3 regions of the Clostridium sp. DFI.1.208 genome follow, and region 1 is predicted to be linked to each of the others. Evidence: riboswitches for the same ligand, from Rfam matches in the RefSeq annotation. Region 1 holds a riboswitch; each other region holds the start of a gene.

What was found. A riboswitch is a leader RNA that binds a small molecule or an ion and turns the genes downstream of it on or off. The one in region 1 is predicted to bind thiamine pyrophosphate.
Region 2: another riboswitch for thiamine pyrophosphate. It lies ahead of NE665_RS05475 (TenA family protein); the one in region 1 lies ahead of NE665_RS18085 (ABC transporter permease).
Region 3: another riboswitch for thiamine pyrophosphate. It lies ahead of thiW (energy coupling factor transporter S component ThiW); the one in region 1 lies ahead of NE665_RS18085 (ABC transporter permease).

The regions. Positions count from the first base shown of each region.
Region 1 covers NZ_JANGCA010000044.1:3,650-14,340, forward strand. The annotation lists gene rpsG (30S ribosomal protein S7) at 1-311, shown strand, start outside; gene fusA (elongation factor G) at 327-2,405, shown strand; gene tuf (elongation factor Tu) at 2,474-3,658, shown strand; gene NE665_RS18075 (hypothetical protein) at 3,759-3,977, shown strand; gene NE665_RS18080 (YbjQ family protein) at 3,958-4,269, shown strand; TPP riboswitch at 4,325-4,413, shown strand; gene NE665_RS18085 (ABC transporter permease) at 4,476-5,243, shown strand; gene NE665_RS18090 (ABC transporter substrate-binding protein) at 5,240-6,235, shown strand; gene NE665_RS18095 (ABC transporter ATP-binding protein) at 6,258-6,998, shown strand; gene NE665_RS18100 (TatD family hydrolase) at 6,988-7,719, shown strand; gene rpsJ (30S ribosomal protein S10) at 8,014-8,325, shown strand; gene rplC (50S ribosomal protein L3) at 8,336-9,025, shown strand; gene rplD (50S ribosomal protein L4) at 9,029-9,658, shown strand; gene rplW (50S ribosomal protein L23) at 9,658-9,954, shown strand; gene rplB (50S ribosomal protein L2) at 10,014-10,691, shown strand, end outside.
Region 2 covers NZ_JANGCA010000007.1:83,362-94,052, reverse strand. The annotation lists gene NE665_RS05510 (cysteine-rich VLP protein) at 1-53, shown strand, start outside; gene NE665_RS05505 (hypothetical protein) at 207-839, shown strand; gene NE665_RS05500 (DUF4316 domain-containing protein) at 853-1,773, shown strand; gene NE665_RS05495 (hypothetical protein) at 1,773-2,471, shown strand; gene mobC (plasmid mobilization relaxosome protein MobC) at 2,468-2,812, shown strand; gene NE665_RS05485 (CD1845 family protein) at 2,898-3,188, shown strand; gene NE665_RS05480 (relaxase/mobilization nuclease domain-containing protein) at 3,277-4,686, shown strand; TPP riboswitch at 4,744-4,843, shown strand; TPP riboswitch at 4,903-5,000, shown strand; gene NE665_RS05475 (TenA family protein) at 5,067-5,741, shown strand; gene thiD (bifunctional hydroxymethylpyrimidine kinase/phosphomethylpyrimidine kinase) at 5,738-6,541, shown strand; gene thiE (thiamine phosphate synthase) at 6,553-7,194, shown strand; gene NE665_RS05460 (HAD family phosphatase) at 7,184-7,840, shown strand; gene NE665_RS05455 (NUDIX domain-containing protein) at 7,843-8,328, shown strand; partial or broken gene NE665_RS05450 (SrtB-anchored collagen-binding adhesin) at 8,947-10,533, shown strand; gene NE665_RS05445 (hypothetical protein) at 10,538-10,691, shown strand, end outside.
Region 3 covers NZ_JANGCA010000014.1:17,113-27,803, forward strand. The annotation lists gene purM (phosphoribosylformylglycinamidine cyclo-ligase) at 366-1,397, shown strand; gene purN (phosphoribosylglycinamide formyltransferase) at 1,391-1,978, shown strand; gene purH (bifunctional phosphoribosylaminoimidazolecarboxamide formyltransferase/IMP cyclohydrolase) at 1,975-3,510, shown strand; gene NE665_RS09115 (hypothetical protein) at 3,670-4,044, opposite strand; gene NE665_RS09120 (ABC transporter ATP-binding protein) at 4,070-4,762, opposite strand; gene NE665_RS09125 (hypothetical protein) at 4,756-5,508, opposite strand; gene NE665_RS09130 (hypothetical protein) at 5,514-6,734, opposite strand; gene NE665_RS09135 (hypothetical protein) at 6,731-7,447, opposite strand; gene NE665_RS09140 (GntR family transcriptional regulator) at 7,499-7,870, opposite strand; gene NE665_RS09145 (hypothetical protein) at 7,965-8,291, opposite strand; TPP riboswitch at 8,558-8,659, shown strand; gene thiW (energy coupling factor transporter S component ThiW) at 8,883-9,446, shown strand; gene thiM (hydroxyethylthiazole kinase) at 9,397-10,206, shown strand; gene thiE (thiamine phosphate synthase) at 10,203-10,691, shown strand, end outside.

The DNA of each region.
Region 1 (10,691 bases):
CAAATGAAAAACCAATGGAAGTTTTCGAGAAAGCTCTGGAAAACGTAATGCCATTACTGGAACTTAAGGTTCGCCGTGTTGGTGGTTCTAACTACCAGGTCCCGGTGGAAGTATCCGCTGAAAGACGTTTGACACTTGGTCTGCGTTGGATCGTAAACTATGCTCGTTTAAGAAACGAGAAAACGATGGAGCAGAGACTTGCTGCTGAAATCATGGATGCAGCAAACGGAAGTGGTGCATCTGTCAAGAAACGTGAGGACACTCACAAGATGGCAGAAGCAAACAAAGCATTTGCTCATTACCGCTGGTAAGAAAGGAGATCCATTATGCCACGTCAGTATTCATTAGAAAACACACGTAACATTGGTATCATGGCTCATATCGATGCTGGTAAAACAACAACTACAGAACGTATTCTGTATTATACAGGTGTTAACCACAAAATCGGAGAAACTCACGATGGAGCTTCTACGATGGACTGGATGGCACAGGAGCAGGAACGTGGTATCACCATCACCTCTGCAGCAACTACTGCAGCATGGAAGGGTACCCGTATCAACATTATCGATACTCCAGGCCACGTTGACTTCACGGTTGAGGTTGAACGTTCCCTGCGTGTACTTGATGGTGCCGTAACGGTACTGGATGCAAAAGCCGGTGTAGAGCCTCAGACAGAAACTGTTTGGCGTCAGGCTACTACATATGGTGTTCCTCGTATCGTATTCTGTAACAAAATGGATGCAACAGGAGCTGACTTCCTGATGTCCTGTAAAACGATCGTAGATCGTCTGGGTGCTAAATCCTGCCCGATTCAGCTGCCAATCGGTGCGGAATCCACTTTCACTGGTATCGTAGATATCATTGAAAGAAAATCTGAAATCTATACCAATGACTTAGGTACAGATATTCAGGAGGGTGACGTTCCGGAAGATCTGAAGGATCTGTGCGAGGAATATCGTTCCAAGCTGATTGATTACCTTGCTGATTATGATGAAGACTTCATGATGCAAGTACTGGAAGGCGAAGAGCCAAGCATCGAAGACATCAAGCGCGTTCTGCGTATTGCAGTTTGTGCTGGTGATTTCTTCCCGGTATTATGCGGTTCCGCATATAAGAACAAGGGTGTTCAGATGGTTCTGGATGCTGTTGTTGAATATCTGCCTTCTCCACTGGATGTTCCTGCAATCAAGGGAACGCTGGAGGACGGAAGCGAATCCGAGCGTCATTCCAGCGATGAAGAACCATTTGCTGCATTGGCATTCAAAATCGCAACAGACCCATTTGTTGGAAAGCTTTCCTTCTTCCGTGTGTACTCCGGTACAGCCAAAGCAGGAAGCTACGTTCTGAACTCCACTAAGGGAAAAAGAGAGCGTTTCGGACGTATCGTTCAGATGCATGCCAACGCTCGTAAGGAAATCGATCAGGTATATGCAGGAGATATCGCTGCTGCCGTAGGTCTGAAGGTTACAACAACCGGAGACAGCTTATGTGCAGAGGATTCTCCAATCATTCTGGAATCCATGGAATTCCCGGAACCAGTTATCGAACTGTCTCTGGAACCGAAGACCAAGGCTGACCAGGATAAGATGGGTCTTGCTCTTGCAAAGCTTGCAGAAGAGGATCCTACCTTCAAAACCTATACAGACCAGGAAACAGGTCAGACAATCATCGCCGGTGTTGGTGAGCTTCACCTGGACATCATCGTTGACCGTCTGCGCCGTGAATTCAAGGTAGAAGCAAATGTTGGACAGCCAATGGTTGCTTACCGTGAAACCATCCGCGGTACTGCTGATTGTGAAGGTAAATATATCAAACAGTCCGGTGGACGTGGACAGTATGGTCATGTATGGATCAAATTCGAGCCTCAGGAAGAGGGAAAAGGATTTGAATTCGTGGACGCTACTGTCGGAGGAAGCGTACCTCGTGAATACATCAAGCCTACAGAAGAAGGTTTAAGAGATGCACTGGCAAACGGTATTGTGGCCGGATATCAGGTAATCGATATCAAAGCAACGCTGTTTGACGGTTCTTACCACGATGTCGATTCCAGTGAGATGGCGTACAAAATCGCGGCTAGTATGGCTTTAAAGGCTGCTGCCAAGAAATGTAACCCGGTTATTCTGGAGCCAATCATGATGGTTGAGGTAACTGCACCAAATGAATATCTTGGATCCGTTATGGGTGACGTAAGCTCCCGTCGTGGTGCAATCGTTGACCAGGAAGAGAGAGGAAACGCGATTATCGTTAAGGCTCACATTCCGCTGTCAGAGATGTTCGGTTACGTTACAGACCTGCGTTCCTTCACTCAGGGACGTGGAAATTACTCTATGAAATTCGACCATTATGCCGAAGTACCGAAGAGTATTGCAGAAAAAATCATTAAAAACAATAGTTCTGAAAATTAACTGTTGCTTTTATAAAAACTTTGAATTAGAATATACTTGGAAACTAATAAATTAGGAGGAAAATTAAAATGGCAAAAGAAAAATTTGACCGTTCCAAAACACATGTTAACATTGGAACTATCGGACACGTTGACCACGGTAAAACTACGTTAACTGCTGCTATTACAAACGTTCTTGCAAAAGACGGTATGGCACAGGCACAGGCTTATGACCAGATCGATGGTGCACCTGAAGAAAAAGAACGTGGAATCACAATCAACACTGCACACGTTGAATATCAGACTGACAAGCGTCACTATGCACACGTTGACTGCCCAGGTCACGCTGACTACGTTAAGAACATGATTACTGGTGCTGCACAGATGGATGGTGCTATCCTGGTTGTTGCTGCATCTGATGGTCCTATGCCTCAGACTCGTGAGCACATCCTGCTTGCTCGTCAGGTAGGTGTTCCTTACATCGTTGTATTCCTGAACAAATGTGACATGGTTGATGACGAAGAACTGATCGACCTTGTTGAAATGGAAGTACGTGAGCTGTTAAGCGAGTACGGATTCGACGGAGACAATGCTCCAGTTATCCGTGGTTCTGCTCTGAAGGCTCTGGAAGGCGATGACAAATACGTTGGCGCTATCAAAGAGCTGATGGATGCTGTTGATGAATTCATTCCAGATCCAACTCGTGAAACTGACAAACCATTCCTGATGTCTGTAGAAGACGTTATGACAATCACAGGACGTGGAACAGTTGCTACCGGACGTGTTGAGCGTGGTGTAGTGAAACTGGGAGAAGAAGTTGAAATCGTTGGTATCAAGGATACTCAGAAAACTGTTGTTACTGGACTGGAAATGTTCCGTAAGCAGCTGGACTTCGCAGAATCCGGAGATAACATCGGTGCTCTGCTGCGTGGTATCAACCGTGACCAGATCCAGCGTGGACAGGTTCTTGCTAAACCAGGATCCGTACACCCACACACAAAATTCAAGGCTCAGGTTTATGTATTAACAAAAGAAGAGGGTGGACGTCACACTCCATTCGTATCTAACTACCGTCCTCAGTTCTACTTCCGTACAACTGACGTAACTGGTGTTATTACATTACCAGAAGGAACTGAAATGGTTATGCCTGGTGATAACGTTGAAATGAACGTTGAGCTGATTGCTCCAATCGCTATCGAAAACAATACAAAGTTCTCTATCCGTGAGGGTGGACGTACTGTAGGTTCCGGTAACGTTACAGAAATCATCGAGTAATTTATAAAAAACACGGAAAAGAGCACGAATGTGCTCTTTTTTCTGTATGTTGTACTTTTTTGTAGTATAATACAGGTAATGACAGAAGGGAGTGGGCGGTATGAACAGAAAAATGCTGGCACCCATCGTAATTGGAGCCATCATCGCATGCTATATGATGATTTGGATCAGCTCTCTGTTTTTTCTGGATGCACCAAAGATTATCATAATCCTGTTTGGTGTTCCTATGCTGGCACTGCTTTTTCTGTGGATACATGTTGTCAAGGAACGACTTGACGAGATAAGGAGTGGAGAAGAAGATGATCTTAGTAAATACTGATTACATTACCGGAAAAACACTGAATATGCTGGGGCTTGTAAAGGGAAGTACAATTCAGACAAAGAATATCGGTAAGGATATTTCGCAGGGCTTTAAGACACTGGTTGGTGGTGAGCTGAAGGCATACAATGAAATGATGAATGAGGCACGTGCACTGGCAACGAAGCGTATGGTGGAGGAAGCAGAGGCCCTTGGTGCCGATGCTATTGTGAATATTCGCTATGCGTCCAGTGCAATCATGGGGGGAGCCGCAGAGGTCATTGCCTATGGTACAGCGGTAACCTTTCTGTAAAAGCAGCTTGTCTGCTTTTTTCTTTTCTTTTTTACACGATGCGTGTATAATGATACTGTCATGACAGGGGTGCCGTAAGGCTGAGACAGTCCCTTATGACCTGATCTAGTTAATGCTAGCGTAGGGAGTCATATCTATCTTGAGTATTAGATTGGTTCACTTACGCCTCACAGAGGTGTTTTTTTAATGGAAAGGAGAAACATAGGATGAAGCGTTTTAAAAGATTCGGCATGCCGCTTCTCACACTGCTTCTGGTGCTGGCGGTATGGGAAGGCTGTGTTCATGTATTTGATATCGATTTGTATATCCTGCCGGCGCCCTCAAAAATTATACAGGCGCTGTTTGTAAATCGTGATGTACTATGGATGCATTCGCTGGTTACGCTGCAGGAGGCTGTCATCGGCTTATTGATTGCCACACTGCTCGCGATCGTTATCGCTATCGGCATGGATCTTTCCCAGCTGTTTAAGCACAGCATATTTCCCCATCTGGTTGTCACACAGACCGTACCGGTCATGGTGCTGGGACCGCTGTTTTCCATATGGCTGGGCTTTGGTATGGCGCCGAAGATTCTAATGGTCATCTTCATGTGCTTTTTTCCGGTGGCAATCGCCTTCTGTGATGCGCTGGGGAAAGTAGATGAGCATCAGATCAGTTTGCTGAAAAGCTTCGGAGCGAAGAAATGGCAGATATATGCATATGTGAAAATACCGGCAGCCTCCACTGCATTGTTTTCCGGCTTGAAGGTAGCTGCGACCTACTGTATCGGCGGAGCTATCGTTGGAGAGTGGCTGAGCGCTTCCGCAGGCCTTGGGTATTACATGATTCGAGTGAAAAACGGCTATATGCTGGATAAGGTGTTTGCCTGTGTAGTCGTTGTGATTGTCCTGAGTCTTCTGCTGCACGGGGCGGTGGTGTTGCTGGAGGCGGTACTGTTTCCATATGCAAGAAAGAAAAGAGGGAAAACGACATGAAGAAATTAGGCTGTATGCTGATGGCCATGCTGATGGCTGTTGCGGTGAGCGGATGCTCTGATAATAAGGAAGCATCAAAAGATAAGGAAACGACTAAGAAGGTTACGCTGATTCTGGATTATCTTCCGAATACCAACCATACCGGCTTTTATGTGGCGAAGGATAAGGGGTATTTTAAGGAAGAAGGCTTGGATGTGGATATCATAGAGCCGGGAGATGATGCGACAAGCGCTACGCTGGTTGCGGCAAACAAGGGGGAATTTGGTGTCAGCTATCAGGAGGATGTCACCTATGCGCGAACAGCAGAGGTGCCGCTGCCCATTCGGGCGATTGCAGCCATCATCCAGCATAATACAAGCGGCTTTGTATCCCTGAAAAAGGAAAACATCAAGTCTCCCAAGGATTTTGAGGGTAAGGTCTATGCCGGATGGCAGGCACCGAGCGAGGAGGCAGTCATCAAAGCGGTGATGAAGGCCGCAAAGGCGGATTTCTCCAAGCTGACGATGGTTGGCGCTGATGGAAGCGGCTTTGCAGCATTAGGTAAAAACGTTGATATCCAGTGGGAATTTGAAGGCTGGGCGGTAACCAAGGGAAGAATGGAGGGCTATGACCTGAATTACATACCATTACGCGATCTGGATGAGCGCCTGGATTATTATACGCCTGTCATTATCAGCAGTGAACGGATGATAAAGGAAGACCCAAAAACGGTTCAGAAATTTATGAATGCTGTAAAGAAGGGGTATACGTATGCAATCGAGCATCCGGAGGAGTCAGCTGAAATATTAAGCAACTATGCGCCGGATTATGATTTGAAGTTTCTCAAGGAAAGTCAGAAGTATCTGAGCAGCGAATATGCGAAGGATGCAAAGAGCTGGGGTGTTATGAAGGATTCCGTCTGGGATAACTATACAGCCTTCATGTATGAAAACAAGCTGATTACGGAAAGCATCAAGGCCAGCGAACAATATACGAATGAATTTGTGAAATAATGCAGATGCACAGGAGGTCATCATGAAATTACGAGTTGAGGATATGGCGATTTCTTTTGATAACAGGAGGATACTGGAGCATGTCGGCTTTCATGTGGAAGAAGGGGAATTTACAGCGCTGATTGGTCCAAGTGGCTGTGGAAAATCCACGCTTCTGAATATTCTGGCAGGTCTTTTGCACTGTGAAGAAGGAATCTTTTATGTAGATGATGTGCAGGTGACAGGGGTATCCTCCCACTTTGCCTATATGCCGCAGGATGATCTTCTTCTGCCTTGGAAGAATATTTTGGACAATGTGTGTCTGTATGGGAAGCTTCACGGGCATATAAACGAGGCCAGAGAAAAAGCATTGCAGGAATTTGAGACCTTTGGTTTAAAGGGGTATGAGCGCGCATACCCGTTTGAACTGTCCGGCGGTATGCGCCAGCGGGCTGCATTTTTGCGGACAGCACTTTGCAGTGCGGATATCCTATTGCTGGATGAACCCTTTGGTGCTCTGGATGTCATCACCCGCAATGATATGCAGGACTGGCTGCTGAAGCTGAGAAGCGAGCTGAACAGAACCATGCTGCTGGTAACCCATGATATTGAGGAGGCTCTGTATCTGGCGGACCGCATTCTTATACTGCAGGGCTCGCCGGCTTCCATTTGCCGGGAAATTTCTTTAAAGGACTGTAAAAAAAGTCGGGAGTGGCTGTATGAGCAGGGGCAGCTGAAGAAGGAAATTTATCAGCTTCTAAAGGAGGGCGCTCATGATCATTGATGCGCATATGCATATGGATACTGCATTGACACCTAAAATTTTGAGACAGCAGGGCATCACCTGCATTGCCAATGCAGCAACGCCGAAGGAATACGAGGAGCTGAAGAAGCTTCAAAGTGATAATCCTGCGATATGGATCAGTGCCGGTATCCATCCATGGAAGGTGGAGCAGGTTAGCTGGGAAGAGATGCTGCCGTTTCTGAAGGAGACGAGGATCCTAGGAGAAATCGGTCTGGATAGTGTCTGGTGTAAGACGGATAAAGCCTTGCAATACGCTGTGTTTGAGCAGCAGCTCTCATTTGCACAGGAGCATAGACTGCCGGTTATTCTGCATCTGAAGGGGATGGAGAAAGAAGCGCTGGAGCTTTTGCGTCGTTATGAGAACCGCTATCTGGTGCATTGGTATTCCTGTGGAAGCTGGTTGCAGGAGTATATTGATATGGGCTGCTGGTTTACCATAGGTCCTTCGCTGCCGTTCGATGAAACGGTTCAGCAAGTGGCTGCCGCAGTTCCTTTAAAACGTCTGCTTGTGGAAACGGATGGGATTTCCGCCTGTACGTGGTGTGAACAGCGTGAGGTTTTGCCGGATGAGCATGGAGCGATATTGAAGCGCAGCATGGCTCAAATATCAGAAATGCGGAATATTCCGTATCATCAGCTCGAGCAGCAGATGCAGAAAAACTGTGAAGCCTTCCTGCAGAACACATTGCTTTACATGTAGAAACTTCTATTGATTTAGAAGTTTTTTTACATGTTTTTTACCAGGAAAACGATGAAAACGCTATCATAAACAGTATATTTCGAGGAGTGTGGAGGTTCTGAAAAATTTATGAAAAAAACTAAAAAAAGCCGTAATTAACGCTTGTAATCAATATTTGGATGTGTTAGAATATTATCACGACCGCAAGGACATGCGAGGTTGCCGACCCACTGAGAAACGTTGTCATGGACGGCGAGGTCGGGGAATTCGCATCGAGCGAGTCTATAGTCCATATAGGCGAAAGGAGATATATTCATGGCAAAAAATAGCGTAAGAATTCGCTTAAAAGCTTATGAGCACAGAATCTTGGATGCTTCCGCAGAAAAGATCGTGCAGGCAGCACAAGCTCACGGTGCTAAAAAAATTGTTGGACCAGTACCTCTTCCAACTGAAAAGCAGGTAGTAACAATCCTGCGTGCGGTACACAAATACAAAGATTCTCGCGAGCAGTTCGAGATCAGAACTCACAAACGTTTAATTGAGATTGTCGGACCTACAGCAGAAACAATCGACTCACTGAGTCGTCTGGAACTGCCTAGTGGTGTTGACATCGAAATTAAGCTGTAATGGAGGTGACATCATGAAAGGTATTCTAGGACGTAAACTTGGGATGACACAGGTCTTCACAGAAGATGGAACACTGATTCCTGTAACTGTAGTAGAGGCTTGTCCAAATGTTGTATTACAGAAGAAAACAGTGGAAAACGACGGATACGAAGCTGTACAGTTAGGTTTTGAGGATGTTAAAGAAGCACGCAGTACGAAGGGCGAAGCCGGACATGCTGCAAAAGCAAATACTGCTCCAAAAAGATTCGTTAAGGAAGTTCGCGATAGCGAATTTGCTGAGCTGGAGCTGGGTGCTGAGGTAAACGTAGGAATCTTCAGTGCCGGAGAAACAGTAGATGTAATCGGTACATCAAAGGGTAAGGGATTCAATGGTACGATCGTTCGTAACAATGCGAAAATCGGTCCTAAGAGCCATGGTTCCGGACACCACAGACACATCGGTTCACTGGCTACCAACGGTATTACCTCACGTCAGGGTAAAATTATCAAGGGAACCATCATGGCCGGTCAGGAAGGTGGTTACAGAACTACGAACCAGAACCTGACAGTGATTAAGGTTGATGTTGAAAACAATTACTTATTGATCAAAGGAAACGTGCCTGGACCAAAACGTGGAATGGTTATGGTACGCACTGCTAAATGTTCCAAGGGAAACACAGAACCTGTAACATTAGTAGATTACACGAAAGAGGAGGAATAAAAGATGCCTAAGATGGTCGTATTAAGCCAAACTGGTAAAGAGCTGAATGAAATCACTCTTGCAGATACAGTATTTGGCATCGAGCCAAATCAGCAATGTATCTTCGATGCTGTCATTATGCAGAGAGCATCCATGCGTCAGGGTACTCACGATACCAAAAACCGTACAGAAGTACGCGGTGGCGGACGTAAGCCTTGGCGTCAGAAGGGAACTGGACGTGCTCGTCAGGGTTCCATTCGTGCTACACAGTGGAGAGGCGGCGGAATCGTATTCGGTCCGACTCCTAGAAACTATGGCTACAAGCTAAACAAAAAAGTTCGTCGTCTGGCTCTGAAATCAGCTCTGTCTGAAAAGGTGCTGGAAAACGCAATGAGCGTTGTAGATAAATTTGAACTGGAAGCGCCAAAAACAAAAGCTTTCAATCAGATTATCGCTGATATCAACGCACCTAAGAAAACCTTATTCGTAGTATCTGAAGGTGAAGATTTTGAAAACGCATTCCTGAGCATGAGAAACATCCCTACTATGATGATGCTTACTGCTGATGGATTAAATGTTTACGATATCGTAAATGCTAACAAAATCGTCTTTACAGAAGCTGCTGTGAAAGATGTTGAGGAGGCACTTGCATAATGGAAAACTACAAGGATATCATCATCCGTCCAATCATCACTGAAAAAACGATGAGATACATGGACGCAGATAACAAAGTAACGTTTGAAGTTAAAAAGGGAACCAACAAAACACAGGTAAAACAGGCCGTGGAAGCAATCTTCGGTGTCGATGTTGAGAAAGTGAACATCGTAAATGTAAAACCTAAAACCAAGAGAATGGGAAAATATGTTGGTACTACAAAGAATGTCCGTAAAGCCTATGTGAAAATCAAGGAAGGTCAGGACATCAACTTATTCGGCGAAGAGGCTGAATAAGTTCAGGAAGAAGCACGCTATTTCCTGACTAAATATTGCGTAAGGAGGAAATTGACACTATGCCAATTAAGAAGTATAAGCCGACCACTCCAGGTCGTCGTGGTATGACAAGTCTGTCTTATGAAGAAATCACTACAGACAAGCCTGAAAAAAGTCTGCTGGAGCCGTTAAAAAGCAAAGGTGGACGTAACAACAACGGACGTATCACAACCCGTCATCAGGGTGGTGGACACAAGAGAGCTTACCGTGTTATCGATTTTAAGAGAAACAAAGACGGTGTTCCTGCTCGTGTGGCTACGATTGAATACGATCCAAACCGTTCCGCTAACATCGCTCTGCTGAACTATGCAGATGGTGAAAAGCGTTACATCATTGCTCCTAAGGGATTAACTGTTGGAATGACAGTCGTTTCCGGTGAAGGTGCCGACATCAAGGTTGGTAACGCAATGGAGCTGAAAGATATCCCAGAAGGTACTTTCATTCACAATATTGAATTAAAGCCAGGTAAGGGTGGCCAGATGGCTCGTTCCGCTGGAACATCTGCTCAGATCCTTGGTATTGAAGAAAAATACACAACGGTTCGTTTGGCTTCTGGTGAAGTTCGTAGAATTCTGTCTAATTGCCGTGCTACAATCGGTCAGGTTGGTAACGAAGACCACAGTCTGGTAAACTACGGTAAAGCCGGACGTATGAGATGGAAGGGTGTTCGCCCGACTGTTCGTGGTTCCGTTATGAAC
Region 2 (10,691 bases), on a different contig from region 1:
GACGGAAATCCGAGCGGGAACGCAAACGCCGGAAGCGGCAAAACCAACCATGATATGTCCGCAACTTAGCCTTAAAAGTCCTTGATTTTCAAGGGCTTTTTGCACCTGTTTTCAAGGGAGCTGTATAAGAATACTCCGGTGCTTTGAAATGAGGTTAAGTTGCAGACAAAACATATATTTTAACAAAAACGATAGGAGGCGATTTTTTGAATATCAACACGATTACCGCGGAGGACCTTCGCCGCATGCCGGATAAGGAAGGACTGATTTTACAGGGCTGTGGCGGGGATCTGACAGAGTGGGTGGACGGGATCAATGAAATGCTGACAAAAGCAGGCATATTGAAAGATGGCTGTCAGTTTGAGAATGTGGCTGCTTTTCAGCACGGCGAACTGACCTGTCTGCTTTACCCGTTTGATGATGTGAAACTGGATATAGGAAAACTTGCCCTGTGGCGTTTACAGACCCATGAAGTCTATGGCGGCACATGGCTGTCGGACTTTGTGCCGAATTATTTAGGCGGATTTATAGAAACACCGGAAGCGTTGGCAGATAAACCGGATTGTCCGCTGATCGGAGCAGATGGGAACATTTTTAATCTGCTGGGTATTGCTTCCCGTACTTTGCTGGAGCATGGTTTGAAAGAACAGGCAAAAGAAATGTCTGATCGGGTATTTGTTTCCGGCAGTTATGGAGAAGCGCTCTGTATCATTGGCGAATATGTCAACATCACAGATTCCGAACCGGAGCATAAGAATTCTCTCCGTCAGCAGCTAAAGGCAACAAAACCGGCAGACCCAGTAAAAAAGCAACAAACTTCCAAACAGCAGGAACGATAAGGAGGGATGCGAAATGGAAAGGAAACGGACCTATGGTGTATGGGCAGTACGAAGCAGCACTTCTATTTTTGGACCGGCACAAAGCTGGTGCAAGGAAAATGGAAAACCGTTGGAGTTTGATAGCAAAGCCGACGCTGAAAACTATGCAAAGGAAGCCAACGAGCATACGACAGCAAATGTCCGATACTATGTGAAAGAAAAAGAACCGGAACCCGGCGCTGTTCGGAAAGGAACATCTCAACCGGAACTGGATGCGCGCAGCCATGAAGAAGTAATACCAAGAAATGATGCAGCGGAAAAACAAAACGAGATTCCGGGCCGACAGATTCCTTCTCAAACAGATCCGCTGGTAGAAATCCGCTCTGCGGTCCATAGTAATTACGCGGGTATGGTCGCTATGCTGGGTGCGGACAACCGTGTGTATTTGGGGCGTGAGGAACGTTGCCATTACCAGGATATGCAGCCATCTTACTATGACAATCAGGACGGTTCCCTGTGTTTTGTCTGTGATCAGCCCGATATGTATTATTTTCTTTATGGAGAAGGCTGGGCGCATACCCAGACGGAAATGTTGGAACGAGGGCTTACCTTGCGCCAGTATGAAGAATTTGCGAGACTGCAAAATGGGGTCCTTGCACAGTTTACCACCCAAAGAGAAATCCTGTTTGCCGGACAGCCGTTTCAGGCGCCGGAAAGTTATCTTCGCAATGCGGAACTTTATGAGGAAGGACAAACCGGGAACTACAATATGCTGGATGGCAGGCTGAACAACGAACCTCCTGTGCGCCCGGATCTGACAGACGGACAGACGGATGAAGAAATCCGGGAGCTGGTGCCGGAAGCAAAGCCGTCTTTGATGGACCGTTTGAAAGCAGACAAACCGGAGCATGAAGCAAGGCAGATGATCCCTCCTGTGCCGGAAAGGGAACGCTGATGGCCGGGGTAAGATTTGAGGATGTAGATCTTTTGGGTGCTCTTTCCCGTATCGTAGATCTTCATACCCAACATTATAAAGAGGACTTTGACCTGGATAAGGAACTGATTTCAAAACTGGCTGTGTCAGACCGTTCAGAGGATAAACAGCTTCTTTGGATGTCACGCCCTTGCGGAACCTATACCCTGCGCGAACGGGAAGTTTATCTGGATGGAAGCCATGAAAATAAAGTGTGGCGGTTTTACCAGGAACAGACAAATGATCCCGTTTTGGCTTATGCCATCTCTTTGAAAGAAGTCAGGGACGGAAAAATATTTGGCAATCTCTATCCGCTAAATTATAGAGAACATGTGGAACGGATGAAAAAGCTGACCTGTCCAATCGGAAATGTAGCCGTTGCATTTGCGGATGGAAATGTTATCACGATTCCCTATCAGGAACGGAGACAGCTTATGAACCGGTTTATGCCAGAGCATGGAGCCCCTAAAACAATGACTTATCTGCCGGAAAATGAGCCGGAGCTGATGATGATTCTAAAACGGGAACGCTTCAAACGCAGCTATCATGCGACAGCCGGAAATCTGGAGGAATATCTTGATAAGCTGGAAAAGACCACCTTGCGGGAAAAACTCAAAAGAGCAAAGACGGTGGTTTCAACACAGGAGGTCTCATCTCATAAAAGAGGGTTGGAACGATGAAGGGCGGGCATAACAAAAAATCCGTCCGCGTCGAATTTGTCATGTCCGAACCGGAGGCCGAACTGGTAAAAGAACGCATGGCGGAACTTGGCATTACCAACCTGTCGGCATATCTGCGAAAGATGGCCGTAGACGGTTACATCATTCACCTTGATATGGGAGATATTCAGGAAATGATCCGGCTTCTCCGCATTTGTTCCAATAACTTAAACCAATATACCAGACGGGCCAATGAGACCGGCAATATTTATGCCGCAGATATAGATGACATCCGCACCCGTCTGGACAGCCTTTGGGATGGCATGGACAAACTGATCCGGGGATTTGCAAACATTTCATAAACAGCCGGAAAGCCGTTGCTTTCTTTTTGCCGTCACGGTAAAATTTTTATAAGGGCAGATGCCCTTCTGAAAGGAGGCAAAGCGTATGCGTTTGATAGGTAAATTACTGGCACTTCCCTTTATGCTGGTTACGGGGATTCTTTATCTGGTATGTAAATTTTTGGTGGTCCTTTCCGGTGCGGTACTTGGGATTCTTTCCGGGATCATCTTTTTGGCAGCATTGGTGCTGTTCTTTGTCGCAGGATTTTTGCCGGGTCTTGCCTGGCTTATGATCGCCTTTCTTATCAGTCCATACGGTCTGCCTCTGGCGGCTGCATGGCTGGTAGGGATCATTGGCGGGGCAAACAGTGCCTTAAAGGATTTTATATTTGGTTAAGCAGATTTGGCGGGGCGCATAGGCAGCCCCGCTCTTTTTCTGCAATTATAACTTCTCTGATTGGAATTAAGTTAAGGAGGTGACGAAAATAGCGACCACAAGACTGATGCCTCTGCATGTAGGAAAAGGTCGGAATATCTCTACTGCGATCTCAGATATTATTGATTATGTAGAAAATCCGCAGAAAACCGATTTTGGAAAATTCATTTATGGCTATGAGTGTGATACCCGGCTTGCTGATGCAGAGTTTCTTCTGTCCAAACGACAGTATGCAAATCTGACCGGCAGAAATCAGGGTGCAGATGATGTGATCGCCTACCATCTCCGTCAGGCATTTAAGCCCGGCGAAGTTACGCCAGAAGAAGCTAATCAGATCGGCAGGGAGCTGGCACTGAAGCTCACAAAAGGAAACCATGCCTTTGTTGTCTGCACCCATGTGGATAAGCACCATGTCCATAATCACATCATTATCAACTCTACTACACTGGACTGTCAGAAAAAATTTCGCAACTTCTGGGGCTCTACCTGGGCAATCCGGCGAATGAATGACAAGCTGTGTTTGGAGCATGGACTTTCGATTGTAGAAAATCCGAAACCCAGCCGGGAGCATTATGGCACATGGCTGGGAAATAAAAAGCAGCCTTCCTTTCAGGAGCAGATACGCATTGCTATTGATGCTGCATTAGAGGAAAAGCCAAAAGATTTTGAGGAACTTCTACAGAAGCTGGAAACTGCTGGGCTGGAAGTCAACCGTGAAAGAAAACATCTTCGGTTCCGAGTTCCGGGACAAGAAAATTATACCCGATGCGATACGCTCAAAGGCGATTATACAGAACAGGCCATCAAAGAACGGATTGCCGGTACACGGACAGTAAAACCCCGCCATGCCTTTTCTAAAAAAACGGTTTCCAAAGTTGGATTGCTGGTTGATATTGAAGCTGCAATCCGTTCCGGCAAGGGCCCTGGTTATGAGCGCTGGGCAAAAGTGTTCAATCTAAAGCAGCTTTCTCAGGCAGTGCTCTACTTAAAAGAACATGGCGATATGGGTTATGAGGATCTTCTGGAAAAAGCCAACGCCACTACCACTAATTTCAATACCTTATCCGTTCAGATCAAAGATCTGGAGTCAAAAATGAACGCCAATGCCGAGCTGCAAAAACAGATCGTAAACTATGCGAAAACGCGGGCTGTCTATGTAGAATATCGCAAAGCCGGGTACAGCAAAAAATTCCGAACAGAACATGAAGCTGAAATTCTGCTGCACCAGGCGGCAAAGAATCATTTTGACGAGCTGGGAATCAAAAAGCTCCCCTCTGTCAAATCTCTCCGGGAGGAATACACCGATCTTCTGGAACAAAAACGGAAAGCCTATTCTGCCTATAAGCAGGCCAAAAATGATATGAAAGAACTTCATAATGTTCGGGCCAATGTGGAATACCTATTAGAGATTTCTTCCCCACCACAACCGCAGCGCAGCACAGAAAAATCCCGTCAATAAGGTTTGCTAACTTGAATTCTATAGACCTTGACTTTCCGGGACTTCTTAACTATAATAATACTCAAGCAGGGGGACTACCTTGTAGTTGAGAAGGTTAAAACCTGACCCTTTGAACCTGTTGGCTAATACCAACGCAGGGAGCTAAAGAATACAGATTCGTATTTTTTGGACATTCTCTGTTTTGGGAATGTCCTTTTTAATTGAATAAGATATGATATGTGTTTGCGAGGGAACTGAACAAGTTGAAAAAGGTAAGACCTGACCTCTGGACCTGTCGGCTAATACCGGCGTAGGGAAGCAATTTCTTACGCTCGTATTGCGTCTGAAAGAGCTTCTAATTGTTTTAGAGGCTCTATTTTTTTATTTTAGGAGGAACAAACATGGCATTTATGAAAGACATTTTAACCCGCAACATCCCCATTTGGGAAGAATGTGCAGCTACCCCATTTGTGCAGGAAGTGCAAACTGGAAAGCTACCTCTTGAAAAGTTCAAGAGATATATGATTCAGGATAGTATCTATCTGAAAAACTATGCCCGTATATACGGCAAGGCAATTTTTCATGCTGATACATTAAGAGAAATTCAGCTTTACTATTCCATGCTGAATTTTGTAAATGATACGGAATCAGAAGTGCGTCTGGATTATCTAAAGCAATTTTGCATGACGGATAATGATATTGAACTGATCGCTCCTCTGCCTGAAAATCAAAATTACATTGATTTCATGTTTGAGATTGCGTCACATGGAAAGAATGAAGAAATTTTAATGGCGGTTCTTCCCTGTATGTTAAGTTACAGCTATATATTCCGCAAACTGGCGTCTGTCCCCACAAGCAGAGAATCAAGATATTGGGACTTTATCAAAGATTATGCGGATGAACAATATGCAGAAAGCTGCAAAGAATGGTCTGCTTTTGCAGAGCATAAATGTGCCGGGTTATCAGTAGCAAATAAAAAGTATCTGGCTGATATTTTTGAAAAAGCAAGTTTGTTAGAGCTTGCTTTTTGGAAGATGGCCTATCGGAACGAGAGAATGGAGGAAAATGCAAAATGAAAAAAGTATTGTCCATTGCCGGATCAGATTGCAGCGGAGGTGCAGGTATTCAGGCTGATTTGAAAACTTTTTCTGCTCACGGTGTATTTGGAATGAGTGTTATTGTTTCTGTTGTTGCAGAGAACACCAGCCGTGTTATCGACATCCAAGATATTACCCCGGATATGATTGAAAAACAGATTGACGCCGTATTTGAAGATATTGAAGTGGACGCAGTAAAAATCGGTATGCTTTCTACACCAGAATGTATGAAAGCGGTGGCAAAGAAACTATTACAATATAAGCCCCAAAATGTCGTAATCGACCCGGTTATGTATGCCAAAAATGGCTGCCCATTGATGAATCCTACGGCGGTTTCCACCTTGATAGACACAGTAATTCCACTGGCCGATGTACTTACTCCGAATATTCCAGAGGCAGAGAAAATAGCAGATATGCAGATTTCCACAGTTTCAGATATGGAGGCTGCCGCAAGAAAAATATATGCCATGGGTTGTAAGGCGATTGTTGTCAAGGGTGGACATCATATAGGAAATGCTGTTGATGTCCTATTTAATGGAGAAAATTTCTACCATTTTGAAACATCCCGCATTGATACGAAAAATACTCATGGGACAGGCTGTACCTTTTCTTCTGCAATCGCTTCCCAGCTTGCAAAGGGAAAAAGTGTTCCGCTTGCAGTCGAATCTGCAAAGGCTTATGTCACAATGGCAATCGAACACTCTCTTGCGATTGGAAAAGGCTGTGGCCCAACGCACCATTTCTACGAATTGTATCAGCATGGTTTATCTAAAGAATAGGCAGGTGCAAAATGAACTTTGATTATACACTTTATCTTGTTACTGATCGTCAACTAATGAGCTGCGATAGCCTGACAGAAGCGGTAGAACAGGCAATTTTAGGAGGCTGCACAATGATACAACTCCGAGAAAAAGAATTGTCCTCATTAGAATTTTACAATCAGGCTGTTGCCGTGAAACAGGTTACGGATAAATACCATATTCCCCTTATCATAAACGACCGGATAGATATTGCAATGGCTGTGCAGGCTACGGGGGTACATATTGGACAGCATGATTTACCTGCGGCTGCCGTCCGCAAAGTAATTGGGGAAAATATGCTGTTGGGAGTATCTGCATCTTCCATTGCAGAAGCAATACAGGCACAACAGGATGGTGCAGATTATTTGGGAGTTGGCGCAATGTTCCCTACTGGAACTAAAACCGACGCTGATTCTGTATCAATGGAGGAATTACAGAAAATCCGCACAGCCGTTTCTTTGCCGATCGTTGTTATTGGCGGTATCAATAAAGGAAATACAGGGCGTTTCAAGCCCATGGGAATTGACGGGCTGGCTGTTGTATCTGCCATCATAGCGCAGTCCGATATAAAAGCTGCTGCTGCGGAACTGAAAGATTTATTTTGCAGAAAGGAAAAGAAACATGGATTTTAATGCGGCAATCTTTGATTTAGATGGAACAATTCTGGATTCAATGGATGTATGGGAGCATATAGATATTCAGTTTTTGAAAAAGAGAAATCTTCCTGTCCCGGAAAATTATGTAACTGAAATATGTGCAAGGAGTTTTGAGGAAGCCGCACAATATACCATTGATCTTTTTGGATTGCAGGAAACGGTAGAGGGAATTATTGAGGAATGGAATAATATGGCGGTCGAGGAATACAGTAACCATGTCGGTCTGCTGCCCCATGCCCTTGATTATCTTCTGCGCTTAAAAGAACATGGAATAAAACTTGCAGTTGCTACGGGGTTGCCGGAAAAGCTCTATATTCCATGCTTAAAGAACAATTCTATTTTAGAATTATTTGACGCTCTATGTTCAACAGATGAGGTTCAGCGGGGAAAAGAATATTCGGATGTCTTTGAATTGGCCGCAAGAAAATTAGGGGTTGCACCTGAACACTGTATTGTGTTTGATGATGTGCTTCCAGCAATTAAAAGCGCAAAGGCAGCCCGTATGTTAGCAGGCGGGATTTATGATAAGTATTCCGCAGATCAGCGTACAGAAATAGAAAGGATTGCGGATATTTACTTACTTGATTTTCGGCAAGCACCGATCCCACACAAAGAGGTATGAAAATGGAAAAATGGGATTTATATAATGCAAAACGGGAAAAGTCTGGAATAACAGTGTGCCGTGGAGAAATCATACCCAAAGGGCTGTATCATTTATCTGTGAGTGTATGGATCGTCAACCAGCAGGGGCAGTATCTTTTATCACAGCGGCATCCGAAAAAGCAATACCCTCTTTATTGGGAATGTACGGGTGGTTCTGTACTTTCCGGGGAAACCAGTTTACAAGGAGCAATCCGAGAGGTAAAAGAAGAATTAGGAATACTGCTTACTCCCGGAAGTGAAAAATTGATTTATCAGAGCAGACGGGAAAATGTGCAGGATTTTTACGATGTTTGGCTATTTCATAAGGATATAAAGATTGAAGAAATGCGTTTACAGGAAACAGAAGTTGTGGATGTTCAATGGGTAAATCCAGATAAGTTATTTGAGATGTTTCGCCTGAAACATCTGCACCCTCTAATTACCTATGTAGATCAGCTAATAGGCTGAAAAAGCGCCGGGCGCAGAGGTATCAAAGCCTCTGCATCTGGCGCTTCTTTTTTGTCCTTTTTCCCGCATTTAGAACCCCGTTTTGCGGGGAACAGGATAACTTTATCCACCTGCCTGCCGGCCATGCGGAAAAACCCTTGATTTCCGTGGACTTTTAACGCCCTAAATGCGTAGACAGGAGGTATCTTTTCCGCTGGCGCTCAGCCTTTTAATTCCGTGTTGCACATGAGGCGGAAATCTTACTGCACCAGACAGCGAAGAATCATTTTGACGAACTGGGAATCAAAAAGCTCCCCTCTGTCAAATCTCTCCGAGAGGAATACACCGATCTTCTGGAACAAAAACGGAAAGCCTATTCTGCCTATAAGCAGGCCAAAAATGATATGAAAGAACTTCATAATGTTCGGGCCAATGTGGAATATCTATTAGAGATTTCTTCCCCACCACATGGAGGTTGTAGATAACGCAAGTGATGAAAACAACGAAAATACAAGGAGAAAGGCAACTGTTGTACCTATTAAAATAGAATATGTGTGAGAGGACAAGCCTTTCAATAATGTAGACGTTCAGAAATGAGCGTCTATTTTTATACCCAAAATGAAAGGAGCATTAGATTTTATGAAAAAGATGTTAAAACGATTGTGTACGGGCTTCTTAGCTCTTGCAACTGTCGTTACTGCTTTACCGACTACACCCGTCCATGCAGAAAGTAAGCAATACTGGACGGAAAGTGCAGAGCGTGTCGGTATCATTGAAAAAGTAATGAATGACGGTTCTATCGGTTCGACATTCAATGAGGGCTATATGAAAGTCGAGGGCGAAACTGCCTATTGTATCGACATCAATACAGATTTTAAGAATGGTTACAAGACCAGAGCTGACGCAAGCTCACGTATGAGTGCCAACCAGATTTCAGATGTGGCGTTATCCTTAGAGTATGTCAAACAGTATGGCGAAACTCACAAGGAATTGAACTACAAGCAAGTCTATCTGTTGGAACAATGTGTGGTCTGGCAGAGATTGAGCGTACATCTTGGCTGGCAGTGCGACAACGTGCGAGCTTCTTATGATGAAATTCCAAAAGCTACGCAGGACGAAGTTTTCTCTGGTGCAAGAGCCTTTGTCAAAGAGAATAAAGGACGCTATGAATGTGGCGGTTATATCTACTCTGGCGAGGGGCAGGAATTGGGACAATTCTGGGCGAAACTCAATGTTGGAAATGCGAAACTTCAAAAGACTTCCAGTAATACCAGCATTACAGACGGTAACGGGAATTACTCTATCGCTGGTGCGACATACGGTGTCTTTGCTGATAAGGACTGCACGAAACAGCTTGCCACCCTTACGACTGATGAAAACGGAAATACAGATGTCGTAGAGGTAAAGGCTGACACAGTCTATATCAAGGAATTATCCGCACCAGCAGGATATAAGGTTGATACAAATATATATTCCTTAAAGGTTGAAGCTGGAAAGACAGCGACCTTGAACGTATCAGATACACCAAAGGTAACAGACACTTTGATTGAACTCTTCAAGATTGATATGGAAACACAGAAAGACAATCCGCAGGGGAACGCTTCTTTAGCAGGTGCGGAATTTACATGGAAGTATTATACTGGCTTCTACAATAAAGACAATCTCCCTGCCGAAGCTACAAGAACATGGGTTACAAAGACAATCGCCGAAACAGACAGCGACGGTACAATCCATTATGTTACAAAATTAGCGGACACATACAAAGTATCTGGCGACAGTTTCTATATGCAGGACGGCAAGGCAGTTCTTCCACTTGGAACACTAACCGTAGAAGAAACAAAAGCTCCAAACGGTTACTTGCTGGACGGTGCATATATGCAGGCTGGCGATAAGTCCGAACAGATTAAGGGCTTATACCTTACACAAATTACAGAGGACGGCGACCTTGCCGTACTTACTGGAAGTAACCAGTTTTCCGTATCAGACAAGGTTATCCGTGGCGGTGTCAAAATTCAGAAACGAGATTTAGAAACGGGCGATACAAAGCCACAAGGAAGTGCTACTTTGAAAGATACTGCCTTTGACATCATTTCCTTAAATGATAATGCGGTATTGGTTGAGGGCAAGTTATACAAGAAAAATGAAGTGGTAAAGATAATTCGTACCGATATTGAGGGTATCGCTTCTACTTCTGCTGACCTCTTACCTTATGGAAAATTCCGTATGAACAATGAAAAAAGCAGAAACGCAGGAACAGGAATTTTTAGAAGTTTGTTCTTCTTACGACCATGACCTTTTAACTGGAAAAAAAGAAATGACATTGAAAGACTATGAACGAATTACTTATTTAGTTAGTTCTCTTGGGTATAGTCAATATCTTCAAT
Region 3 (10,691 bases), on a different contig from region 1:
TTATTGGGGCAGTTGCCATCTTTCTACTTCCTCTGATCGTTACGATAGGCTATGTCAAGGCACCGTCTGACACAGCCTATATCATGTCCGGTCTGAGGAAGAAAATCATCATAGGAAAAGCCAGTATTAGGATTCCGTTTCTGGAGCGTCTGGATAAGCTGAGTCTGAAGCTGATATAATTTCTCCGGTATCCCTGCAAGTGATAATGATGCAAATGTCGTTGTGCAGGCAGCGGAAAACGTAAGGAATAAGGAAGAGAAAAAGCCTGAAAAAAAGCAAAGCCGACAGAGAAAAAGTCGGTTGAAAAGAAAGCGGACAGCGATAAAATGTCCTGAGAAAAATAAGAGAAGAAAGCGAGAACGTGTATGAGTGATAAGTATAGAGAAGCCGGAGTCGATCTGGAAGCCGGATATGAATCCGTTCGTCTGATTAAGAGCCATGTCGCTAGAACAAAGGTGAAGGGTGCGATTGATTCCATCGGTGCCTTTGGCGGTATGTTTGATCTATCTGTATTAAACATGAAGGAACCGGTTCTGGTAAGCGGAACCGATGGTGTTGGTACAAAGCTGCTTGTTGCATTTGAAATGGATAAGCATGACAGCGTTGGTATTGATGCTGTGGCAATGTGCGTCAATGATGTACTTGTACAGGGGGCAGCGCCAATCTTCTTCCTGGACTATCTGGCCGTTGGTAAAAATGAACCGAAGAAAATCGAACAGCTGGTAAAGGGTGTTGCGGATGGCTGTGTGCAGGCAGAATGTGCGTTGATTGGCGGAGAAACTGCCGAAATGCCGGATATGTATGATGTGAAGCATTATGATATTGCCGGCTTCTGTGTCGGAGCTGTGGATAAATGCAATCTGCTGGACGGACAGAAAATCGAGGAAGGCAATGTCCTGATTGGTCTTCCAAGTACCGGTGTACATTCCAATGGATTTTCCTTGATCCGTAAGGTGCTGTTAAAGGATGCCAAGCTGGATCTGCATAAGGAATATGAAGAAATCGGAAATCAGAAGCTTGGGGATGTGCTGTTAACACCGACGAAGATCTATGTCAAGGCAATCAAGTATTTGCTCGGTAAGGTTGATATCAAGGGAATGAGCCATATTACCGGAGGAGGCTTCTATGAGAATGTTCCCAGAATGCTGAAGGAAGGACAGGGTGTCACGATTGATACAACTGCCTATCCACGTAAGCCTATTTTTGATATGATTGCAAAATATGGAAATATCCCAATGAATGAAATGTGCAATGTATTCAATATGGGCATCGGCTTCCTGATGGCTGTCGATAAAAAGGACGTGGATACCGTTCAGAGCCTGTTGAAGGAAATCCATGAGGAATCCTATGTCATCGGTGAAGTGACAAACAGTGGAAGTGTGGATTTAAAATGGTAAATATTGCGATTTTTGCGAGCGGGAACGGCTCCAATTTCGAGAATATTGTGCAGGAAATAAACAATGGTCATGTCAACAATGCCGTTTGTAAGGTTTTGATTATTGATAAGGAGCAGGCCTATGCAAAAGAGCGTGCCGCAAAGCTGCAAATCCCCTGTGTATTTGTAGATCCAAAAGCGTATGCAGGCAAGGAGCCGTACGAACAGGAAATTCTGAATGTATTGAAGGAGCAGCAGGTGGAGCTGATTGTTCTTGCCGGCTATATGCGCTTTATCGGCAGGGTGCTGCTGGAAAGCTATCCAAGACGCATTATCAATCTGCACCCGGCATATCTTCCGCATTTTCCAGGGGCACACAGTATTCAGGATGCGTATGAGGCAAAGGTCGATTTCACAGGTGTTACCGTTCATTTTGTAGATGAAGGTGTGGATACAGGTGAAATCATCCATCAGGAGAAAATTGAAATTGATCCCTCCTGGTCACTGGAAACCCTGGAAGAGCATGTGCATGCGCTGGAGTATGACATGTTTCCAAAGGTAGTAAAGCATGTATGTAAAATGATAGAAAGCGAGGAAGCATAATGAAGCGAGCATTAGTTAGTGTTTCTGATAAAACAAATCTGGTACCGTTTGTATCCGGTCTGGTTGAACTGGGCTATGAAATAATCTCTACCGGAGGGACAAAAAAAGCTCTGGAAGACAATGGTATTAAGACGATTGGCATTTCCGAGGTAACCGACTTTCCGGAAATCATGGACGGGCGTGTAAAAACACTGCATCCTAAGGTTCATGGAGCATTGCTTTGTGTGAGAGATAATCCCGATCATGTCCGACAGATTGAAGAGCTGGGAATCCAGTATATCGATTTGGTATGTGTGAATCTGTATCCATTCAAGGAAACCGTACAGAAACCGGGTGTCAGTCATGAAGAAATCATCGAGAATATTGATATCGGTGGTCCAAGCATGCTGCGCAGTGCTTCAAAAAATTATAAGTTTATTCCGGTTCTCTGCGATCCCTCAGATTATGACGGTGTGTTGAAGGAGCTGCGTGAAAACGGAGAAACCTGCCCTGTCACAAGAGAATACCTTGCGGCTAAGGTGTTCCGTCATACCGCAAGCTATGACACGATGATCGCAAGCTATCTGACAGAGAGAACAGGCGAGAAATATCCGGAGAAGTTTACGATCACCTTTGATAAGGTACAGGAGCTTCGCTATGGAGAAAACCCGCATCAGAGTGCTGCCTTCTATAAGGGAATGAACCCGCAGTATTCTCTGGCAAATGCGAAGCAGCTGCATGGCAAGGAGCTTTCCTATAACAATATACAGGATGGGAATGCTGCAATTGAGATACTGAAGGACTTTGAAGGTCAGCCTGCAGTTGTTGGATTAAAGCATATGAATCCTTGTGGTGTCGGTATCGGAAAGACAATCGAGGAAGCATGGGATAAGGCATATGAGGCTGATCCGGTTTCTATCTTTGGCGGTATCGTTGCCTTCAATGAGCCGATTCATGCGGCAGTGGCAGAAAAGCTGTCTAAAATCTTCCTGGAAATTATTATCGCTCCTGCATTTGATGAAGATGCATTTGAAATTTTGTCCAAGAAGAAGAATATCCGTCTGATGCAGCTGGATACCTCACTGGAGGTAAATGCCAGATATAAGGTTACAAACGTGAATGACGGTCTGCTTGTGCAGGATATTGATGATCATAAAATCACAGCAGAGGATCTTCGCTGTGTGACAAACCGCAAACCAACTGAGGAAGAGCTGGAACAGCTGTTGTTCGCATGGAAGGTGGTCAAGCATGTCAAATCCAATGCTATTGTTCTGGTAAAGGATAATATGACCATTGGTGTCGGTGCAGGTCAGATGAACCGTGTAGGAGCTGCGAAGATTGCCATTGAACAGGCAGGAGAAAAGGCAAAAGGCTCTATCATGAGCTCCGATGCGTTCTTCCCGATGCCGGATACCGTGGAGGAGGCTGTAAAGGCAGGCGTTACTGCTATCATTCAGCCAGGTGGTTCCATCAAGGATCAGCTGTCCATCGATGTGTGCAATGAGCATGGCATTGCGATGGTATTCACAGGCGTACGCCACTTTAAGCATTAAATGATAAAAAGAAGCTTAGCAAAACCGATTCTTACCACGTATAGAAAAAAGAATTCAACAGCCGTATACTATATACGAGGTGAATTCTTAGCTTCTATAAGTGTGTATGATTCATGATGCGGCTTCTTTTTTTCTACCCACAGTTGTTGACTCTTTGCGTCATCTGTATTTCACAATTTCAGGAAGCCTGTGATCCATGATACGAAAGGCCTTGTGAAGTAAATAAGCGGATATGGATAATATGCAGCAAGCGGCTGGATGAAAAAGCAATAGCGTGTTTTGATCGGTGGACAAAGGCTGTTGTAACAAGCTTGTCATGATAATACAGAAAAATGAAAGCAGCATTTCTCCACACAGGCAGATAAGCATCCCGCGGATACCTGCCTGTTTTTGCTGAAGCAAGCTGTAGCAGCTATAAGTCAATGGCAGGAAGAGAATCAGCGCCATAGGATATCTGTCGATAACGATCAGGGTATCGAATGCAAGTGCTGCTATCCAGCTCGTATAGGGTATGACGCTTTTTTTACCTTGCACAGGCAGACCTCCTTTTATGAAGCAGCTATTTTCTTGCGGCAGGGCGATAAGGGTCCAGCAGGGCACGCAAATCCTTACCACTTTCGTTTAATTCATCCATCATGATATCTTCTTTGACGATACCGTCATCAAGAACAATACAGCGGTCAATCACAGCTTCAATCTCTTCTATGTTATGCGTGGAAATCAGAATGATGACATCTTCTTTTACCTGTTCAATCAGCTGTTTGACAGTATCCTCTTTCGCATATACATCCAGTGTGGTAAACGGCTCATCCAGTATGATAAGCTTTGCGTTCATTGCAAAACCGGCGCTGATCTCCACCTTTAGCTGCTGACCCTTGGAAAGCGTGCGGATGGTATCTGTTTTGCTTACCTCGAATTGCTCGAGGAAGTCAAAATAGCGGTCTTTGGAGAAAGCAGGATAATACAGCGTAAGAAATTCGCCATATTCCTTTGGAGACATATAGGGGAAATAACTGCCATCCTCTGTGATGAAGGCGATCTTATCAAACTGCTCCTCCACTGCTTTATCGTTCCATGTTATCAATCCGTCATCCAGCGGAATAAGGTTTAGAATGGCTTTCAGCAGCGTAGTCTTGCCGCTGCCGTTTCTTCCAAGGATGCCTGTAATCTCCCCTTCATGAAATTCTATATTGGTATTGCGCAGACCTCGGTTGTTGTAGTACAGCCTTTTAACATTTTCTAATTTTAGCATTTGTAACCTCCCGGCTGTTTATAATCACAGCAATTTTTTATTTGTATAATAAATAGCACACTGTACAATAAGGGAATCAACAGCCTGATTATGGATGCATTCCATGCTGTACAGCTCAAATACAGCAACAGCAGATAGGTCGGATAGAGCCATCTGCTCATGCGGGGAATTTCTGCTCTGCATGCATATATAACGGAGATGCCGCCCGTAACAACCGATATATAAAAGCTGATTAGAAACAAAGCGGACGTAACAGACGTAGGATATAAGAAGGGGAAAGCACGCTGCATGGAGAGCATCATTGTAAATGATTGATATTTTTCAGGGAGAAACAGCTGCTGATTTTCCAGCTGCTGTAAGTGATATTGAAATCCAAAATATAAAATTGTAAGACTGATCAGATAAAAGATAAGCAATAGGATGGCCAACAGAAGAGCATCTGCGACAATGCGTGGCTTTTGTGTTGAAGCCAGCAGCATCCATCGTGTCTTTCCCTGACGGTAATCAAACAGTGTCCGCAGGATATAGTAGAAAAATATAAGTACAAAGAAACAAACTGTAACACCATAAAAGAGGTTGTAGCTTAGCGGCAATAGTTCAATCCATGTAGTACTGCTGTATAGCAAACGGATATTTGATGAAATGCTCTGCATGATAAAGGCAGAGACCATGAAATAGGCGAGTGTAATTGCCAGCAGAACTCTTGAAAGGCGGCGCATATGTTGTTTAAATTCACGTTTCAGCATGTTCTTTACCTCCTGAATTTGACAGGAATACAATCAGCGGGCAGCTCTGTGAGGGAAGGCTTTAGTTTTAAGAAATCCAGCGTGCCGACATATACGGTCTTGCCGTTTTCTATAACAAGGAGCTTGTTCGTATAGTATCCTGAGTCTGTGCTCATAGAAACATAGATTCTTCCATTCTTATATAGAATATCGTGAATAGGCGCATAATCGCCACCTTCTAAAAGAAGCTGTTTGTTTTTTACATGCAGGAGCTGCATGGTGTCTGTATTTAAAATCTGAATTGTATCATCATAGCTGAAGCAAAGATACTTGTCATTCTTATAAATGGTATCAAAATAATGGAAGTCCTTTATACTGATTTCATCCTTCAAATTACCGTTAAGGTCATACTTTGTGATATACAGCTTTTGATTTTTTTCGCTGAATACAAATATATGGTTTGACGAGAGCTGCATTGCAAGATAATTTCGGTCCATGCTTACGTTTGTCAGCTTTTCCACCTTCAGATATGTGCTCATAGCGTAATAGTTGTGCTCCGTATCTGTATTGATGCTATAGCTTTCCGGATAGTTCATTACTGTTGCACGATAGATGTAATTCTGACCGCTCATCGCCGTGGTGCTCGGTGGAAGTATATAATAATACCCATTATGATAAACTGTTTGCGTGGTACCACCGAATTCTGCCATATTTTCCGGCTGAATCCATCCCGGAATGATCTTTTTTTCTTCAGTGTTGTACGTACCTTCTTCTTTCAGGATATGCTCCTTATCCGCATTATAAGTTAACTCTGTCTTGATAAATCCGAAATCGTTAATCAGCTGTTGATTATCTGTCACCATTACGGATACATACAACGATGCTTTGTTCAGCTGCCGCTCATAGGATGTCATATCCGTACTGTATTGATCCTTTGCTTTTTCCCAGTCACTGATTGGCTTGCAGTCATCCTCACATACATACGTGAAGGATGTATAAGAGGAACCCAGATATTCCTGCGGTTTTCTTATTTCATGAGATACTCTGGCACGCTCATCATAGGATATCAAAATGGATGCCTCCTTCAGATTTACGGTACTATCAAAGCCGACACCATGCAGTGCTGAGCGATTCCCCATCACATCCTGTATAGGGAAGTTTGCTTGTCCGGCATATAGGAGAGGTAGACTCATGCATAAAATAGAGGCAAGGGCTGCAGAGGCTATAAAGGCAGTTGTCTTATTCATTTCATCTTCCTCCTTTTCCACATGAAGCAGGATTTCAACTGTATTGCATGTACGGGGATAAGTAGCAGCATGGCAGCAGCTGCGTACCAGTCCTCAATTACCTGTAGATCTGGCATCGTTTGTGCCATAATCAACTTAATAAAGAGGAAAATAATTAGAAGACCGGCATACAGTAGGACTGTTTGTAATCCTTTATATGTCTCCATACCGATTAACAAAAGGGTGCTGATGCAGGTTACTGTAATCAATTTTAATATATTGAGGATTAAAACAACTACCGTAAAGGGCATATAGGCTGTTGCAGTTGCCTGCGAGAGCTGAAAGAACAGAAAGGAATTGCTGAGAAACGGCTGTTTATCTGACACCATGAAGTAAAGAGCAGTCCATGCCAAAATGTGTGTGCAGAGTAAGCCAAGATAGGTCATAAATTGAAATAGCAGTTCACTATAGAGAAAGGTTGATTTGCGAATCGGAAGTAGGCGAACCCGGGTTAATCCGCCTTCACTCATAAAGGTTTTATAGCGGCTTCTGTGAATCAGAAAGAGCAGTAGAAAGCTCGGATAGAACGTCAGAAGCATAATAGTGTTGATATCCTTGGTGATATTGATAAAGCATAGTGCTAGCTGGACGAGAAAGATGTCCACGTACAGAAATATGATCTTATTCACATAGGGGGCAGAAGTGTTTTCAATAAATAAGCGAATCTCTTTCATTGCAGTCTCCTTTCTGTATTGCGGTCGCAATACACTTGTTGGAAATAAAAATTATGTGTTCCATAGCTTTGTAAGCCAGGCAATCGTCTGTTGAAAATCCAGTCCGCTTGTCTGACACTCCTTTACAAATTTCTTCATCGTTACCTCAATCATTTCATTGCGTAGCTTTTCCAAGGTTTCCTCATTGACAATAACAACGCTTTTCACATTGCTGATCGTCTTTATGATTCCCTCATCCTCCAGCTGTTTATAAGCTTTTTGTACCGTGTTTGGATTGATGGAGAGCTGTAGTGCAAGCTCACGGCGACTGGGAAGCTCTTCATAGTGCTTCAGCTCATCGGCGAGAATCAGCTTTTTGATATAACGACTGAGCTGCGGATACATCGGCTCTTTTTTATTAAACGTTATATGTTGTAGATTCATGCAATCCACCTCTCTTCAAGTGTATTATAACCGCAATACACTATGCAGTCAAGAGAAGCCTGTTTTTTTGTTAACAGGCAGACTGTAAATGCATTCAAAAGATAGTTTCCTCAGCATTGAGAACACCGGATGAAAGCCATTCTGTTATATACTCGCGAATGAGATGCTCGTGTGTATTTTTATCATTGGAAACATAATTCGCAAGAAATGTGTCCAGTGTCACATGCTCTGTACGAAAGACTCTGCTTTTATCTTTTGCTGTATTCTGAATCCAGAAAATATAATTGTATGCTTTATACCATGGTGAAACATATACGTTTAAATGATATTGTGTATTTGAACGCATGTCGATGTATGCATGAAAAATAGGCTGTTCTGATACAATCATATGCTTATAATCTTCCATTCCTTCCTGCAGCATACTGCCCTCCCCCCTTTCTTATCATAACAGTGTGCAGAGATCAGAGTGAATAGGACAACGGGACAGCTGTATAAACACTGACCTCTGTACATTCATCATACGGAATAGCAGCAAAATTGCAAGCATTCTGGGACAAGCGGTATCCCATAGGGTGGAAACGGTCATTTTTTGTTGAGAACATCCGAAAATCCATGACTGTTTTTTTATCTTCGGCATTCAGAAAAAACAGCATTGCAATTCCGTTTGAACCGTGGTAACATTTTAATGTAATAAAAAAGGGGAGCTGGAAACGGCTGAGAGGAAGCGCTCGCTTCGACCCATAACCTGATTCGGATAATGCCGACGTAGGGATGTGTACAATATGAGTGACTGCATATTGAGATATGGCCTGCGTTTGCTGTATCTCTTTTTTATTGCTGCATACGGAAGGGGAGCTCCGACCGTACAAAGAACTTCAGCGAGGGAGCCTGCCAGACAGGCTGAGAGGAAGCTGTATGGCTTCGACCGATCTTGGGATATCAACCGGGAGAGCTGTTTTCTTTGTGCTTCCTGTTTATATCCCAAAGGAAAGCAAACAGGAGGTAAGTAGAAATGAAAAATGAACATCGTGTTTTTCGCCATGTCTTTCTGGCAATGATGGTAGCCGTAGGAGTTGTCATATCACCAATCCTGCGTGTGGAGGGTATGTGTCCGATGGCGCACTTTATCAATATTACAGTGGCAGTGTTAATGGGACCCTGGTATTCGTTTCTGTGTGCGGTACTGATTGGGGTCATCCGTATGGCGGTTATGGGGATTCCACCGTTAGCATTAACCGGAGCTGTATTTGGTGCAGCATTGTCAGGAATCTTTTATAAAATCAGCAAAGGGCAGCTGTGGGCAGCAGTTCTGGGGGAAATCATTGGTACAGGAATCATCGGGGCAATCGTGTCCTATCCAGTCATGGCGCTGCTGTGGGGAAGAAACGGTCTGACCTGGATGTTTTATGTACCGAGCTTCTTTATGGGAACCATCATCGGAGGCAGTATAGCATTTGTATTTCTGACATCCATGCAGCACAGTGGTATGCTGCTTAAGATGCAGAAAAAGCTGGGAGGAGAATGGAATGTACGAGAAGCTCTGGAGCCTGAGAAAACAACTGCAGTACAGTCATAATCTAATTCACTGCATCACCAATCCGATCAGCATGAATGACTGTGCAAATGCTGTACTGGCACTGGGTGCGAAGCCAATCATGGCGCAGCATCCGATGGAATGTGAACAGATTACCGTATGCAGTAAGGCACTGGCACTGAACCTTGGCAATTTTGATGATAACCGCTCGATTGCCATGAAGAAAAGTCTTCACTGTGCAAATGAGAATGGTATTCCGGTAATCATTGATTTGGTTGGTGTCGGATGCAGTGAGCTACGCAAAACGTTTGCAGAGGAGCTGTTGCAGAAGGGAAGATTCTCTATCATAAAAGGAAATCTTTCTGAGCTGAAGGCAATCAGCGGCCGTGACAGTCATGCCCTGGGAATTGATGTCGGTGATGGTGATCGAGAAGCTCCTGCAAAGAGTGCAAAGTGGCTGGCTGAGCTTGCACGCAGACATGCCTGCTGTGTCTTATGCAGTGGAGAAGTGGATATCCTGACAGATGGAAAGCAGATATATTTTATAGAAAACGGAGATTCCCTGATGACGCTTTGTACAGGGACAGGTTGTATGCTGAATGTGATTGCAGCTGCATTTTTATCCGTTACAGAGAATTCGCTTGATGCAGCCTTGGCGGCATGTTTGACCTTTGAGCTGGCTGCAGAGAAAAGTGTTTCAATCGCAGACGGACCGGGCAGCTTTCATGCATCACTGTTTGATTCTTTATATGGGATGGATGAGCTGGATTTTGCGAAAGCAAAGGTTAGGAGAGGGCTATGAAATTTGATTTAACATTATATCTGGTAAGCGATTCAACAGATTTATCAGAGGAGGAGTTTCTTAGACGGCTTGAACAGGCATTACATGGTGGTGTTACTCTTTTACAGCTAAGAGAAAAAAACAGAACAACGCTGGAATACTATGAGCTTGCCTGCAAAGTAAAAAAGCTGACGGATGCTTATGGGGTACCGCTTATGATTGATGATCGTGTGGATATTGCTCTTGCGGTGGATGCGGCTGGCGTCCATGTCGGTGCAGAGGATCTGCCCGTCAAAGAAGCGCGGAGACTTATGGGACCGGATAAAATTGTAGGTGCAACGGCGAAGCGTGTAGATACTGCCATGCAGGCAGAAGCAGATGGTGCTGATTATCTGGGAGTCGGCGCAATCTATCCGACTACGACAAAGGTGAAAACAGTATTGACCAGCGTAGAAACACTGCAGGATATCTGTGCACATGTTTCTATTCCGGTTGGTGCTATCGGT